Regions from separate parts of the Bradyrhizobium sp. F1.13.3 genome, predicted to be linked through region 3. Evidence: predicted binding sites of a transcription regulator. Region 3 holds the regulator's gene; each other region holds the start of a gene.
What was found. The regulator LexA, encoded in region 3, represses DNA repair genes until DNA is damaged. The targets are predictions, from matches to a motif close to TGTTCNNNNTGTGTTCNG.
Positions count from the first base shown of each region.

Region 1: a site for LexA is predicted at 1,691-1,708, ahead of ABIB66_RS02130 (putative DNA modification/repair radical SAM protein). Genes of this name have one in related genera too.
Region 2: a site for LexA is predicted at 2,225-2,242, ahead of ABIB66_RS19935 (single-stranded DNA-binding protein). Genes of this name have one in related genera too.
Region 4: a site for LexA is predicted at 1,640-1,657, ahead of ABIB66_RS34300 (ATP-dependent helicase). Genes of this name have one in related genera too.

Region 1 is NZ_JBEPRI010000001.1:463,847-467,982, forward strand. Features, by position in the region: gene ABIB66_RS02125 (UdgX family uracil-DNA binding protein) at 1-375, opposite strand, end outside; gene ABIB66_RS02130 (putative DNA modification/repair radical SAM protein) at 375-1,610, opposite strand; gene ABIB66_RS02135 (ImuA family protein) at 1,773-2,561, shown strand; gene ABIB66_RS02140 (Y-family DNA polymerase) at 2,458-4,050, shown strand; gene ABIB66_RS02145 (error-prone DNA polymerase) at 4,047-4,136, shown strand, end outside.
Region 2 is NZ_JBEPRI010000007.1:49,888-54,023, forward strand. Features, by position in the region: gene gyrA (DNA gyrase subunit A) at 1-1,190, opposite strand, end outside; gene ABIB66_RS19935 (single-stranded DNA-binding protein) at 1,563-2,060, opposite strand; gene ABIB66_RS19940 (outer membrane protein) at 2,520-3,215, shown strand; gene uvrA (excinuclease ABC subunit UvrA) at 3,500-4,136, shown strand, end outside.
Region 3 is NZ_JBEPRI010000007.1:156,895-161,030, reverse strand. Features, by position in the region: partial or broken gene ABIB66_RS20445 (ComEC/Rec2 family competence protein) at 1-356, shown strand, start outside; gene ABIB66_RS20440 (GAF domain-containing protein) at 366-1,307, opposite strand; gene ABIB66_RS20435 (hypothetical protein) at 1,531-1,965, opposite strand; gene lexA (transcriptional repressor LexA) at 2,427-3,128, opposite strand; gene ABIB66_RS20425 (molybdopterin molybdotransferase MoeA) at 3,305-4,136, opposite strand, start outside.
Region 4 is NZ_JBEPRI010000017.1:83,856-87,991, forward strand. Features, by position in the region: gene ABIB66_RS34285 (FAD-binding oxidoreductase) at 1-809, opposite strand, end outside; gene ABIB66_RS34290 (thioesterase family protein) at 897-1,403, shown strand; gene ABIB66_RS34295 (DUF1328 domain-containing protein) at 1,409-1,582, opposite strand; gene ABIB66_RS34300 (ATP-dependent helicase) at 1,822-4,136, shown strand, end outside.

The DNA.
Region 1 (4,136 bases), on a different contig from region 3:
ATGCATCTTGTGCTCGTCGCGGTAGATCGCCTTTGCCATGACCGTGACTTGCGCGACATCGGCATCGGTCGCGACCTCGATGAGGTCGTGATTGTCCTTCAGCCGAAACAGCAGGCGATAGAGGATGGCGAAACGCTCGGGATCGCGATGCAGGATCGCGGCCTTGGCGAGCTCGACGAATTTTGCAGGCACGTTGAAGGTGCCGTCGCCACCGGCCGGCAGCGGAGACGGCGAGGGCGGCGCGAACAGCTCCGCTTCGCCGCCCCGCACGGCCCAGGTGATGTCGGCCGGCTTCATTTGGTGAAGCACGAGGCTACGTGCGGCTTTGCGCCAGCCATCGAAATCGGTTTCGTTCTCGAGGGTGATGTACTGCATCAGAAGCCAAATCCCAGTTGTGTTGCCTTCGGCTTGAACCGTTCGATCAGCCGTGCCTCGTCGAGACGATGCGGCGTGGGCCGGTGATCGCTGAGGACGATGAACGGCAGCGCTTTATTCCGGGGCACATGCAGCCGCGCGAGATCGGCGACGCGGATCGTGGTCGTGCGGCGCGCCGCGATGATGCGCTCGACCGCTTTGGTGCCGAAGCCTGGCACGCGCAACAATTCCTCGCGGCTGGCGCGGTTGACGTCGAGCGGGAAGCGGTCGCGGTGGCGCAGCGCCCAGGCGAGTTTTGGATCGATGTCGAGCGGCAGCATCGCGCTGTCGTCGATGATCTCGCCGACGTCGAAGCCGTAGAACCGCATCAGCCAGTCGGCCTGGTAGAGACGGTGCTCGCGCAGCAAGGGCGGCGCGCGCAGAGGCAGCGCGCGGCTGGCGTCGGGGATCGGGCTGAACGCGGAATAATAGACGCGCCTCAGCCGGTATGAACCGTAGAGATTGGCGCTGGTGTGAAGGATGGTGTGGTCGGAGGCCGCGTCGGCGCCGACGATCATCTGCGTGCTTTGGCCAGCCGGCGCGAAGCGCTGCGGCTTGGCTTTCGTCTTCGCGCTGCGGCTTTCCTCGGCCTCGTCCAGCTTCAGCCGCAGCCGGCCCATGGTACGGCGGATCGCGCGCACGTCCTTCTCGGGCGCGAATTGCTGCAGGCTCGTCTCCTGCGGCATTTCGATGTTGATGGAGAGACGGTCGGCATATTTGCCGGCCTCGGAGATCAATGCATCGTCAGCCTCGGGGATCGTCTTGAGATGGATGTAGCCGCGGAAGTGATGCTCCTCCCGTAGTTTGCGCGCGACGCTCACCACCTGCTCCATGGTGTAGTCGGGGTTGCGGATGATGCCGGAGGAGAGAAACAGCCCTTCGATGTAATTGCGCCGGTAAAAGTCGAGCGTCAGCTTGACCACTTCGTCGATGGTGAAGCGGGCACGCGGCACGTTGGAGGAGGCCCTGTTGACGCAATAGAGGCAGTCGTAATTGCAGGCGTTGGTCAGCAGCACCTTGAGCAGCGAGATACAGCGGCCGTCCGGCGCGTAGGAATGGCAGATACCCATGCCGGGCGCGGTCGAGCCCATGCCCTTGCCGTCGCTGGAAGCCCGCCGCTCGGTGCCGCTGGAGGCGCAGGACGCATCATACTTGGCAGCGTCCGCCAGGATTTCCAGCTTGCGTTGCACGTCCATATTGGAATCCCTTTGATTCAGCTCATGAATCCCGAGGCCCGCCAATTCGATTGACTCCCGGGGCGTCGTTAGCTTTATATTAGAACATATCATGAACAAATGAGCTAGCCGCTGGTTCTCTTTTTGAGAGCCACCGGCAATCACCCTTGAGGAGCGGCGTATATGAGCGGCGCACGAACAAGCGCGCTTGCAGCCTTGCGCGGCCAGATCGAGCGCATCGAGATGGCGGAGGTCGTGCATCATCGCGACCGCGTCGCGCTGGGCCACCGCGAGGCCGACAGCGCGCTGAAGGGCGGGCTCGCGCGCGCGGCAATCCACGAGGTGTTTTGCGAGGGACGTCAGGGCGCGGCCGCGACGGGCTTTGTCACCGGACTTGCGGGGCGCGTGACGACACGCAAGCCGCTGCTGTGGGTGCGGCAGGATTTTTCAGAAATTGAAACCGGCGCGCTGTCGATGAGCGGGCTCGCCGAGATCGGCCTCGATCCGCGCCGCATGGTGATGGTGCGCGCCGCCGACGTGGAGAGTGCACTGCGCACGTCGGCCGATGCGCTCGCCTGCGACGCGCTGGGCGCCGTCGTGCTCGAGCTCTGGGGTGAGACCAGGCAGTTCGATCTCGTGGCGAGCCGCAAGCTGACACTGGCTGCGCAGTCTTCGGGCGTGACTGGCCTGTTGCTGCGGATGGCCGCGCAACCTTTGCCCTCGACCGCCGAGACCAGATGGATGCTTCGCGCGGCGCATTCGCCGCCGGGGGCGGTGTGGAGTGCCTGGGGCGCGCCGCGCTTCGATGCCGAGCTCCTGCGCAATCGTCATGGCCCGTGCGGCCGGTGGATCATGGAATGGAAATGTGATGAGTGCCAGTTCTCTGAATCGTCGGCGTGTTCTCAGCCTGTGGCTGCCGCGCCTGCCCATCGATCGGATCCAGCGGTTCTTCGGCAACGTCGGGCTGGGTAGAACCAATGATCCGAGCATTGTCGTCATCAAGGACAGCAACGCGCTGGTGATCCATGCGCTGGACGAGGCCGCCGAGCGCCTCGGTCTGTATATCGGCCAGCCCCTGGCCAATGCCCGGGCGATGTGTCCGGATCTAAAGGTGTTCGACGCCGATGCCGTGGCCGATGCCAAGACGATTAGCGACATCGCCGACTGGTGCGACCGCTTCACGCCGCTGGTGGCGCTCGATCCGCCGCACGGGCTGTTCCTCGACATCACCGGCTGCGCGCATCTGTTCGGCGGCGAGGCTGCGCTGTTGCAAACCCTTGTCCGTGCCCTCGACCGCCAGGGCTTTGCCGTCAGCGCGGCGATCGCCGGCACCTCGGTCTGCGCGCGTACGCTGACGCGGCAATCTTCAGGGACCATCGTTGCCGATGGTGGGGAGGCGGCGGCAATCAGCCGATTTCCGGTGTCCGCGCTTGGTGCGGGTGAGGCCATCAGCACCGGCCTGCGACGCGCCGGCCTGAAAACCATCGGCGATGTCGCCTCGCGCACGCCGAGCGAAATCACGGCGCGGTTCGGCGCGCGGTTCTCCACGCTGCTCGCGCATGCGCTGGGGCAGGGCGATGCGCCGATCAATCCACGAAAGCCGCTGCCCGATTACATCGTGGAGAAACGCTTTGCCGAGCCGATCGCGACCGACACCATGATCGCGATGACGCTGTCGCGCCTCGCGGACACGTTGATCGCGTCGATGGAGAAGCAGGGCAAGGGCGCGCGACGGCTGGAGGCCACCTTCTTCCGTACCGACGGCGCGGTGCGTGCGATCATGGTCGAGACCGGACGTCCCGTGACGCAAAGCAAAGTCATCGACCGGCTGTTCCGCGAGCGTCTCGATGCGCTTGCCGATCCGCTCGATCCCGGCTTCGGCTTCGACATGGTGCGGCTGTCGGCAAGCCGCACCGAGATCGTGGTGCAAGAGCAGCGCGATCTCGACGCCCATGTCCACGACAATGATGAGCTTGCCGCGCTGATCGACCGCATCGCCGCGCGCATCGGCGGAAAGCGCGTCGTCGTGCATCTGCCTGAGGATACCCATATCCCCGAATGTGCGGTGCTGGCCGCGCCGGCACAACATCATCTCGCCGTGGCCATGCAGGCCGAATGGCCTGCGCGCACCGAGACCGAGCCGCCATTGCGTCCGTTGCGGCTGTTCGACAAGCCTGAGCCGATCAATGTGCCGTTCGCGACCGTGCCCGACGGGCCGCCGCATCAATTCACCTGGCGTCGCGCGCTGCATGCGGTGGTGCGGGTGGAAGGCCCCGAGCGCATCGCCATGGAATGGTGGCGGCAGGACGGCAAGCAACTGACGCGGGACTATTTCCGTATCGAGGATGCCGAGGGCCTTCGCTTCTGGATCTTTCGCGACGGTCTTTACGAGGGGGAGTGCTTCGACGGCGACGGCAAGCCCGTTCCTCCCGGTTGGTATGTGCACGGTCTCTTCGCATGAACACGCCCGCCTATGCCGAGATCGGCATCACCACGAATTTCTCCTTCCTGCGCGGCGGCTCGGATCCGCGCGCCTATGTGCATCAG
Region 2 (4,136 bases), 110 kb from region 3:
GCGACTGCGATGGCGAGACCGACCAGGATATGGGCGCGATCGCGGGCTTTCGCGAGCAGGAACTTGGTGCGCCGCGTGACGACGCGCTCGCGGAAGTCGACGAAGATCGCCAGCAGGTCCTTCAGATGCATGATCCGCGGACGGCCGCTGTCGAGCGCCACCATGTTGACGCCGAAGCTCGTCTGCAGCGGCGTGAACCTGTAGAGCTGATTCAGCACCACATCCGGCACGGCATCGCGCTTCAGTTCGATGACGACGCGGTAGCCGTCGCGATCGGATTCATCGCGCAGGTCGCCGATGCCCTCGATCTTCTTTTCCTTGACCAGCTCGGCGATGCGCTCAACCATCGTCGCCTTGTTCACCTGGTAGGGAATCTCGGTGATGATGATCGCCTCGCGCTCCTTGCGGATGGTCTCGATCGCGACCTTGCCGCGCATCATCACGGAGCCGCGGCCGAGGTGATAGGCGGCGCGGATGCCCTGCCGTCCGAGGATGACGCCGCCGGTCGGGAAATCCGGTCCCGGCACGATGTTGATGAGCTCGTCGATGGTGAGCGTGGGGTTGTCGATCAGCGCGACGCAGGCGTCGATGACCTCGCCGAGATTGTGCGGCGGGATGTTGGTCGCCATGCCGACCGCAATGCCGCCGGCGCCGTTGACGAGGAGATTCGGGAACTTGGCCGGCAAGACCGACGGTTCGGTCTCGTTGTTGTCGTAGTTCGGCTGGAAGTCGACCGTGTCCTTGTCGATGTCGGCCAGCAGAGCCAGCGCCACCTTGGTCAATCGGGCTTCGGTATAACGATAGGCCGCCGGAGGATCGCCGTCGACCGAGCCGAAATTGCCCTGGCCGTCGATCAGCGGCACGCGCATGGAGAAGTCCTGCGCCATCCGGACCATGGCGTCGTAGATCGACTGGTCGCCATGCGGATGATATTTACCGATGACGTCACCGACCACGCGGGCGGACTTGACGTACTTCTTGTCCGGCGTGTGCCCCTGCTCGTTCATCGAGTACAGGATGCGGCGATGCACCGGCTTGAGACCGTCGCGGGCGTCAGGCAGCGCCCGCGCCACGATCACGCTCATGGCGTAGTCGAGATAGGACTTCTTCATCTCCTCGAAGATGGAGACGGGGCGAATATCCGAGGGTTGCGCCGGCTGGTCGCCGGGCTTGTCGTCGTCGTCAGCCAAGGGGAAATCCGGTGAGGTTTTATCTGGGAATCATATAGCGCATCGAGCCTCTGATAACCACCCTCGCGGCGATCTGGGAAGCGCTTTTTCCGCCTATTTTTCCAATAACTTAAGCCCTCGCGAGCAGTGTCTCGGTCAGCCCCCGCATCGACCTTGCAAAATTGCCGGTCACGCGTGGAAAACCGCGCGCCAAGCCTGCCCCATCAGCGCGTTTGCCAAGCCGCAATCCGAACTCAACCCAAACATGAAGCGGGCCCGGAAATCCCGAGCCCGTCCTGCCGATTAGCGGGATTTTCTGACACGAGATGAGAAGCGCCGCCCATCCGGCCGGCGCGTCCGCATCGAGACGCCGCGTTCTCAGAACGGTATCGCTCAGAACGGGATATCGTCGTCCATGTCGCTGTTGCGGCCACCGCCGCCGGCCGCTACAGGGCGCCGCGGCGCGCTGCTGACGGGACCGGAGGAGCCGAAATCGCCGCCCGGCTCGTCGCCGAAGCTGCCGCCTCCGCCGCCGCCGCTACGACCGTCCAGCATCGTCAGGGTGGAGTTGAAGCCCTGCAGCACGACTTCGGTGGAGTACTTTTCGACGCCGCTCTGGTCGGTCCATTTGCGGGTCTGGAGCGCACCCTCGACGTAAATCTTGGCGCCCTTCTTCAGATATTGTTCGGCGACCTTGCAGAGCCCTTCATTGAAGATCACGACGCGGTGCCACTCGGTCTTTTCCTTGCGCTCGCCAGTCGCCTTGTCGCGCCACGTCTCCGACGTGGCGACGCTCAGATTGGCGATCGGCCGCCCGTCCTGGGTGCGGCGGATTTCGGGATCCTTGCCGAGATTTCCAACCAGAATGACCTTGTTGACGCTTCCCGCCATCTCCGCTCTCCACTCCGAATGCCACTGAATTCAAGAAGGCCGGTCCGCTCCCCGCGTTCCGCCGTGCCCGTCGAGGCGACCCTATACGCTCGCCGAACGCTTGCGGCCGCCGATCCGTCCGTCACCCCTCCGGTTATCCCCACATATAGCATCGACCTCCAGTTCGTTCCAGATTTGTTCTTGGCGAATGACAGGACCGAATGTGTGGGATCGATCGCCAATGTGCTGTGAAAAGGCACGCGTCAAATGGACCTTTGTAGGTTCCTGGAAGGAAGGAAGGCTTGCCCTCTACGGGAACAATAGGTCAGCAACTGCACCATTTTCAGGCCGCTGTGGCTTTCCAGTGACACAACTTGCGGCTTCAATGGTGTAAGTACGGCCTTAGTTGGGCAAGTGAGTCCGATGCCCTTCCCTATCGTGGAAGGCACAATCAGAAACTGGGACTGGGATTAGTTGAAAATGAAAAAGGTTTTGTTGGCTTCGGCCTGTTTGTTCGCTCTCGCTGCCCCGGCTTCGGCCGCTGATCTCGCGGCGCGCCCCTACACCAAGGCCCCGGTGGCCATGGCTTCGGTTTATAACTGGACCGGCTTCTACCTCGGTGTCGTCGGTGGCGGCGCCTGGGAAGATTCGAACAGCCCGCGGATGCAGGGCGGCTTCGTCGGCGGCACCGCCGGCTACAATTGGCAGACCGGCAATGTCGTGTTCGGCATCGAGGCCGATGGCGCCTGGGCTGACGTCAACGCGTCTGTGACTGGTCCAGTTGCCGTCCCCGGATTTGGCGTCGTCAGCACCACCTTCAGCTCGAAGACCGATGCGATGGGCACTGTGCGCGGCCGTATCGGCTACGCCGTCAACCAGGTGCTGTTCTACGGCACCGGTGGTTACGCCTGGATCGACAACAAGCTGAGCATCAGCGCGCTCGGCGTGACCGCTTCGGACAGCAAGTGGCACTCCGGCTGGACCGTCGGTGCGGGCGTCGAAGCGTTCTTCGCTCCGCAGTGGTCGGTCAAGGGCGAGTACCTCTATCGCAGCCTCGGCAGCGAGAACTACTTCTCGAGCCTCGGCGCTGCGCTGCCGTCCGGCACGCTCAACTTCCACACCGTGCAGGTCGGCGTGAACTATCACTTCGGGGGCCCGGTGGTCGCCAAGTACTGAGTTCAGTACTTAGCTCCAACGCCATCCGCGTTACGAAAGGCCGGCCTTGCGCCGGCCTTTTTGTTTGACCGGCCGCTCCTGCGCAGTTCCGCAAGGCCCTGCTCCTGCCAGATGCCGCCAGCGCGCCAACAATCGGTTGACGATTCGCAAGTCCCACTGGAAATCCGTCCTCGTTCTTCCTACGTTCGCTTACATACCCATCGGCGCCGATCCCGGTTCCGGGCGAAGCGCGCCTATTGCGTTGGCGCGATCGCGCGCTTTTGGATTCCCTGAGGACCACCAGGATGGATGAAGTGATCAAGGCGAAGCGCCAACAACAGAACGCGGGATCAAACCTGCGCGCAATTACGATCCGTGGCGCGCGCGAGCACAACCTCAAGAACGTCGACGTCGAGATTCCCCGCGACAAGCTGGTGGTGTTCACGGGGCTGTCGGGCTCCGGCAAGTCCTCGCTCGCGTTCGACACCATCTACGCCGAGGGCCAACGCCGCTACGTCGAATCGCTGTCGGCCTATGCCCGCCAGTTCCTGGAGATGATGCAGAAGCCTGATGTCGACCAGATCGACGGCCTGTCGCCGGCGATCTCGATCGAGCAGAAGACGACGTCCAAGAACCCGCGCTCCACCGTCGGCACCGTCACCGAAATCTACGACTATATGCGCCTGCTGTGGGCACGCGTTGGCGTGCCCTATTCGCCCGCCACCGGCCTGCCGATCGAGAGCCAGACCGTCTCGCAGATGGTCGATCGCGTGCTGGCGCTGCCCGAGGGCTCGCGGCTCTATCTGCTCGCGCCCGTCGTGCGCGGCCGCAAGGGCGAGTACCGCAAAGAACTCGCCGAATGGCTCAAGAAGGGCTTTCAGCGCGTCAAGATCGACGGCGCCTTCCACGAGCTCGCGGAAGCCCCTGTTCTCGACAAGAAAT
Region 3 (4,136 bases):
CCGGCTGCGTGACGCCACTGGCCGACGGGAGGCTGGTCGCGCTGGCACTGCGCGTCGACGCTCTCGCGGACGATTGCAGTCGGGCCGCGCTGGTGGTGACGACACGTCCCGCGCCGCCCGATTGCGCGGCGATGGTGGTCGATCGGCAGCGGCTCGCCAGCCAGAGCGCGCTGGCGCTGACGCAGCGTGGTGAGGGTTTTGTGGTTCAGGCGGTGAGGGCGAGAGGCACGAGCCGCCCCTGGTTACCGACCGGCGCCGGCGAGGGTGATTTCGACGGCAGCCTTGCGCCTAAGACGACCGCGCCCCGCACCAAGGACGCAACGCCGGCGGAGACCGACTTGCAGGCCGACGATTGATCGGATCGGTTACAAGTACCAGGCCAGCACGGCGTCGAGCCTGGAATTGCCGATGACCGGCAGGGCCACCATCCGGCTCAGTCCGGCTGTGCAGGCTTCGAAACCGGCGACCGAGCCGTCATGCGCGAGCTCATTGTTGAGCGCGGGCATGCCGGTCGCCCAGGCCCCGCCGATGCTGCCTTCGCCTCTGGCAATGGATTTTTCCGCATAGAGCGCGGCAAGGTCGGTCTGCGCGCTGCAATCGCCGGCGCGGAACACCAGTGCCGAGTGGGTCTCGTTCGGGATCCAGATCTCGAAGCGTCGCGCAATCGGCGTGGCCTGCGCGGAGAGGAATGTCAGGACCCAGGTCTGGTCCGTGCCGGTCCGATAGGGCACGCCGACGCCGCAATTGATCCCGACCTTGGCTGCGTCCTCCCAGCGCAGAAAACTCCTGGCGTCGTGCAGGTCCTTGATGATCAGCGGCAGCCCCGCCTTCCAGGTGCGGCCAGGCAGGCCAAAGCCGCGAGGAAATTTAGTGTGGCGGGAGTTGAATTCGAACATGTCGGCGGTGCCATAATAGCCATCGACGAGCCCCATCTCGTGGGAGGCATCTGGGTCGTTGTGCCAAAGCTCGATCGCCCCGACATGCGCTTCGTCGTCGCCGCAGAATAGCACCATGACGGCTTGCAGGAATTCACCCGCAAACACCGGCACCGCGACGCCGCAGGTGAGGCCGGCCGCGAGCGCCTGATCGGTCCGTTTGAAATAGGAGTTGGCGAATTTGGTGAGGATCACGGGGTGGCCCGCGGCCCAAGCCTTGCCCGGAAGTCCCTCGTCATACCCGAAGTGCAGCTCTTCGCTGACGGCCTTGAACGCGGACAGCCCTTCGTCGTAGAGGCCGCCACCAAACTCCAGCCGCATGCGCGTCCGATCGGGCACCCAGAGTTCAACGACGCGAAGGAAGGTTTTCATCGAGCGTGTCCGCCGTCTCAAGCCCTGACAGCATCGGTCATTTGGCTGCGAAGCGGACGTTCAAACTTCAGGCAGGGCGGCTCAAACTTCGTGCGGCGGAGAGGTGCAACTGCTTGGTCCATCCGATTGGATTTCGCGGACGCAAGCCACACCATCTCGCCGGCCGCGGCCGGCGATGGCAATTCAATCCTGACCCCCGACCTCGTAGCCGGAGGCGGCTGTGTCAGCCGATCGGCAGGTGCGTGACGGTCGGCTGCCGGTCGGCGATAATCTGCACCTTGTGCTCGCGCTCGGCGACCGACTGAGTTACCGGCAGCTGCAGCACGGTCGCGCGCTGGCCTTCGACGAGCTGCGTCACCAGCACATATTTACCGTCGGGGAATTCGATCGCGTCATGATGGCGGTCGGGAATGTGCGGATCCATCTTGCCGAACTTACCCACGCGGGAATTGATCGTGCGTGTCCAGATCCAGCGATTGTCGTAGCGGACGTCGTCGGCGAAGGCGAGCTCCGTTCCTGGCAGCAGGCAGACGGCAACAGACGGATCGGCTGCGGAGGCGAAGCCGCGCGTCGAGGTGCCGCGGAAGCTTGTCGTGACGATCGTCTCGCCGACTTCGGCGGGGCGCGACGCGACGGCATGCAGGCTGTAGTCACACATCGGGTGCTCCTCATGCTGGGATAGCTACCCGCGTCTCTTATCGAGGCGCAGGCCTCTATCAGAGTGGAAGCACGAACGCTCTGCTTGGTTATGGGCAAATCTGCGGCTGGCTTCTGCAAGCCGCGATCACATTATCTTTCCCGAATTCAATAGGAACAAAGCCCGTTGCGATGCATTCGGGAGGCGCATGCGCGAATATTGCCGGCTTGGCTGCAGCGGTCGAACTTGATCGCTGGCCGGTGTTTCCTCGAACACTTGAGCCGCGAAGCGGTGCTGTTTGAAGCCGTGCTGTTTCGTTGGCGTCGTGAGGAGCCAGCCCCGGAGGAGGGGCCGGATAGTCTGTGCAGAACCAGAACGACTATCCAGCCGGAGCGGACGATGATCCGCTCCAATCTCTGACCGGCGATGCCGGTGGAAGCGCGCGAGGCGCCAAGCACTTCCGGTATGAAGCACTTCCGGTATCAGTACTTCCGGTAAAGCCCGATCAGCTTGCCCTGAATCTTCACCCGGTTGGGCGGCAGGATGCGGACCTCATAGGCCGCGTTGGCGGGCTCGAGCGCGATCGATGCACCGCGACGGCGGAAGCGCTTCAGCGTCGCTTCCTCGTCGTCGATCAGCGCCACCACGATGTCGCCGGTATCGGCGCTCTCGTTGCGCTGGATCAGTGCCATGTCGCCGTCAAGAATGCCGGCCTCGACCATGGAATCGCCGCGCACTTCGAGCGCGTAATGCTCGCCCGAGCCGAGCATGTCAGGCGGTACGCTGATGGTATGGCTGCGGGTCTGCAACGCCTCGATCGGCGTGCCGGCCGCGATGCGGCCCATCACCGGCACCGCAACGGGACGCTCGCCCTCGTCAGCCGGCAGGCTGGAGCTCGCACGCACCTTGCCGAGATTGCCCTCGATGACGCTCGGCGTGAAGCCGCGCCGGCTGCCTGCGGCTGCCTGGAGCTCCGGCAGCTTAATGACTTCAATCGCACGGGCGCGGTTGGGCAGGCGTCGGATGAAGCCACGCTCCTCGAGCGCCGTGATCAGGCGATGGATGCCCGACTTCGAGCGCAGGTCGAGCGCATCCTTCATCTCGTCGAAGGAAGGCGGCACGCCACTTTCCTTCAGACGTTCACTGATGAACCGCAGAAGCTCGTATTGTTTGCGCGTTAACATCTCGACCAAAGTCCCCCGGTTGATGTCGTCCGATTCCGAGACGCTGAATTCGGCTATATGCCGCTACATGCTCGAAACAAATCATGAACGGACACTATATGTTCGATACATGTTCCGCAACTGCTTAATTTACCGTGAACAGAGCAAAGTTCGCGGAACGCGCGTTGCCGAGGCGCTCAGACGGGGAGCCGCAATACTTCGCAAGCCGTGCCGGCTTCGGCCTTCGGCGCAAACGGAGCGCGCACGAGAAGTACCTGTGCTGCAGCGAGATTCGCAAGCAGCGAAGAATCCTGATGGTTGACGGGAAGAACGACGCGTGTGCCGTCGTCACGCTCCTCCAGATGCGCGCGCAGATAGTCCTCGCGCTGGTCGTTGGCGCCGACGTCGCGGCCGAGCACGGCGCTTTCACGGCGATGGTGAATCACAGAACGGCCAGACAGGGCGCGAATCAGAGGCACCAGGAACAGGAAAGCGCACACGTAGGACGACACGGGATTGCCCGGCAGGCCGATCACACCCATTGTGCCGAGCCGACCGTGCATCATCGGCTTGCCTGGCCGCATCGCGATTTTCCAGAACGCCATCGCGATGCCTTCGTCCCTCAGTGCCTGCTGGACCAGATCGTGGTCGCCGACCGATGCGCCGCCGGTCGTGATCAGGATGTCGGCGCCGCTCTCGCGGGCGCGGCGGATGCCGGCGGTGGTGGCCTCCAGCGTGTCGGCGGCAATACCGAGGTCGATGGTCTCGGCGCCCTCCCTGCGGGCGAGTGCGTGCAGGGCGTAGCCGTTGGAATAGACGATCTGGCCGTGACCGGGCGTGGTGCCCGGCATCACCAGCTCGTCGCCGGTGGCGAGAATCGCGACCTTCGGACGCCTGAAAACGGCAAGGTGCGGATGGTTCATCCCGGCGGCGAGCGCGAGGTCGCGCTCGGTGAGACGGCTTCCCTTGCGCAGGAGCACGTCGCCCTCGCGGAAATCGACGCCGGCGGGACGGATGTGCCGTCCGGCG
Region 4 (4,136 bases), on a different contig from region 3:
CGCACCTGCGCGGCGTTGAGCAACTCGATGCGCGCCACGGGAATGCCTGTCTGGATCGCCAGGATCACGGCCTGACACGCCCCATGCACGGTCTCGAACGACACCGCACCGGCCGCGATCGTATCGGGGATGCCGCGCAGGCGGATGGTCAATTCGGAGATGATGCCGAGCGTGCCCTCGGCGCCGACGAACAGATGCGTCAGGTCGTAGCCGGCGGATGATTTCTTCGCACGCGTGCCGGTCGTGATGATCTCGCCGTCGCCGCGGACCACTTTCAGCGCCAGCACACTGTCGCGCATGGTGCCGTAGCGCACCGCGTTGGTGCCGGAGGCGCGGGTCGAGGCCATGCCGCCGAGCGAGGCGTCGGCGCCGGGGTCGATCGGGAAGAACAGGCCCTGATCGCGGAGATGCTCGTTGAGCGCCTTGCGGGTGACCCCAGGCTGAATCACGCAGTCGAGGTCCTCGGCATGCACCGCCAGCACCTTGTTCATGTCGCGCAGATCGATGCAGATTCCGCCGGCGGGTGCGTTGACCTGGCCCTCGAGCGAGGTGCCGGTGCCGAAGGCGATGACGGGCACGCCGTTTTTCGCGCAGATCCGCACCACGTCCTGGATGTCGGCGGTCTCCTGCGCCATCACCACGCCGTCCGGCGGCTGGTTCACGATCCATGTGGTGGTATGGCCGTGCTGCTCACGGACGGCTTGCGAGGTGATGAGGCGGTTGCCAAACCGTGCGGCAAGCTGCTCCAGCGCGCTCGCGAGGGCTTTCGGCGCCGGCCGCGGCGGATTATTGGTGATGGTCGTACCCACGGACGTTCCTCCCGACGAGACGAACCGTGGCAAAGGACATCTCACCGGTCAAGTCAAGCGACCGGCCGCATAGCTGGGGAAGGAAATATGCCGGAGACTGCCGCCACAGCGACCAACGCCGTGCCGTTCCGCGCCTCGATCATGCAGATCGAGCCGCAATGGATCGACTACAACGGCCACCTCAACATGGCCTATTACAACGTGATGTTCGACCGCGCGATCGACCAGATGTGGCTGACGCTCGGGATCGGTCCGGGCTACATGAAGGAGCGCAGCGGCTCGACCTTCACCGCCGAATGCCACGTGCGGTATTTGCGCGAAATCCACCTCGGCGATCCTGTGCAGGTCTCGGTCTGGCTGCTGGAAGCCGACGACAAGCGGCTGCACACATTCCAGGAGCTGCGACACGCGACCGAGGGTTGGCTGTCCGCCACGTCGGAAAACATGTCGCTTCACATCGACATGGGCTCACGAAAGGTGGCGGCTTTTCCACCAGACATCCGTGAGCGCATTGCAGCGGTGGTCAAGGCCCACAGCGCCGTGCAGCGGCCCGAGGGCATCGGCCGCAACGTGGCGATGCCCTCGAAGCGGTAAGCGCGCTAGACCCTGTTACGGCCGCGGGCCAATCCAACAACGGCCGAGACCAGGAACAGCACGACCGCGATGAAGAAGATGATCTTGGCGATTTCGATCGACGCGCCGGCGAGGCCGCCAAAGCCCAGGATACCGGCGATCAGGGCGATAACCAGAAACGTCACGACCCAGCTAAGCATGATCCGAACCTCTGTTTCGATGTCTGTCTGCGATCGGCGCCTGACGCGCCTCACTTGCAGAACCAATCGCCAACTGGGAACAATGGTTCCGGCCCGCTGGAGCCGGAAATTCGCCTGACCCGCAGGAACAAATTGGCTTTCCGCGCACGTGGAAAACCCCCGACCGCGGCCCCATATAGGGACCAATCCCTGATAAGAAGGCTCCCCTTTCACCACCCCGCGGTGCCAACGTGGGGCAAATGATTCGCATGACCGAGCCGAGCAAGATCACGTCCCAGAGCGTCCCCGACCACCAGCCCGCAGCCGGCGGCATCGCCGCGCGTGCGCGGGCCTCGGTGGGCCCGCAATACCTGTCCGGGCTCAATCCGGAGCAGCGCGAGGCTGTGGAAACGCTGGACGGCCCGGTTCTGGTGCTGGCCGGCGCCGGCACCGGCAAGACCCGCGTGCTGACCACGCGCATCGCCCATATCCTGAGCCAGGGCCGCGCCCGCCCCTCCGAGATCCTGTCGGTGACCTTCACCAACAAGGCCGCGCGCGAGATGAAGCACCGGCTCGGCCAGATGCTCGGCCATGCGGTCGAAGGCATGCCGTGGCTCGGCACCTTCCACTCCATCGGCGGGCGCATCCTGCGCACCCACGCCGAACTGGCGCAGCTCAAGTCGAACTTCACCGTGCTCGACGTCGACGATCAGGTGCGGCTCCTGAAGCAGCTCCTGCAAGCCGACAACATCGACGACAAGCGCTGGCCCGCGCGCATGCTGGCCGGGCTGATCGACGGCTGGAAGAACCGCGGCCTGACGCCGTCGCAGGTGCCCTCGGGCGAAGCCGCCGTCTTCGCCAACGGCAAGGGCGGCAAACTCTATGCGAGCTACCAGGAGCGGCTGAAGATTTTGAACGCCGCCGATTTCGGCGATCTGCTGCTCGAGGACATCCGCATCTTCCGCGAGCACCCGGATATCCTGCGGCAGTATCAGCAGCGCTTCAAATTCATTCTGGTCGATGAGTACCAAGACACCAACGTCGCGCAGTATCTGTGGCTGCGGCTGCTGTCGCAGGCGCCGTCGAAGCCAACCTCGCCCATTGTCATTCCGGGGCGGCTCGAAGAGCCGAACCCGGAATCCGGAGATGAGTCCTCGGCTCCAGATTCCGGGTCGGCGCCTTCGGCGCATCCCGGAATGACGGCTGTCCCTGTAGGCCCCACCAAAAACATCTGCTGCGTCGGCGATGACGACCAGTCGATCTATGGCTGGCGCGGGGCGGAGGTCGACAACATCCTGCGCTTCGACCATGATTTCCCCGGCGCCAAGGTCATCCGCCTCGAGCGCAACTACCGTTCGACGGGCCACATCCTCGCCGCCGCCTCGCACCTGATCGCCCACAACGAGGGCCGGCTCGGCAAGACGCTGCGCACCGAGGACCATGACGGCGAGAAGGTCACGGTGACAGGCTCGTGGGATTCGGAAGAGGAAGCCCGCGGCATCGGCGAGGAGATCGAGCAGATCCAGCGCCAGGGCGACAAGCTCAACGAGATCGCGATCCTGGTGCGCGCGTCCTACCAGATGCGCGAGTTCGAAGACCGCTTCGTCACGCTCGGCCTGCCCTATCGCGTCATCGGCGGCCCGCGCTTCTACGAGCGCGCCGAAATCCGCGACGCGCTGGCTTATCTGCGCGTCATCAATTCACCGGCCGACGATCTCGCCTTCGAGCGCATCGTCAACACGCCCAAGCGCGGCTTGGGCGACGCCACCGTGCAGATGCTGCACGACCACGCCCGCAAGCGCCGCATTCCGCTGTTCGAGGCGGCGCGCGCGGTGGTCGAGACCGATGAGCTGAAGCCGAAGGCGCGCGGGTCCTTGCGCGACGTCGTCGCCCAGTTCGACCGCTGGCGCGCCCAGCGCGAGGTCACGTCGCACACGGATCTCGCCCAGATCGTGCTCGACGAGAGCGGCTACACCGAGATGTGGCAGAAGGACCGTTCGGCGGACGCCGCGGGCCGGCTCGAAAACCTCAAGGAGCTGGTGCGCTCGATGGAGGAGTTCGAGAATCTGCAAGGGTTTTTGGAGCACATCTCGCTGGTGATGGACCGCGACAGCGGCGCCGATGAGGACGCGGTGTCGCTGATGACGCTGCATTCGGCCAAGGGCCTGGAATTCGACAACGTGTTCCTGCCCGGCTGGGAGGAAGGCCTGTTTCCGAGCCAGCGCACGCTGGACGAACAGGGCCGCGCCGGACTCGAGGAAGAGCGCCGGCTCGGCCATGTCGGCCTGACCCGCGCCCGCCGCCGCGCGAAAATCTATTTTGCCACCAACCGCCGGATCCATGGCACCTGGTCGACCACGATCCCGTCGCGCTTCCTCGACGAACTGCCGGCGGCCAATGTCGAGATCACGGAATCCAAGGGCGGCTCGGCCTGGGGCGGCACCGGCGGCTACGGCGCCTCCCGCTTCGACGACATGGAAGCGTTCGGCTCCACCTATTCGACCCCGGGCTGGCAGCGCGCCCAGGCCAATCGCAATCGCGGCGGCGGTGGGGGCGGCAATGGCGGCCGCGGCAG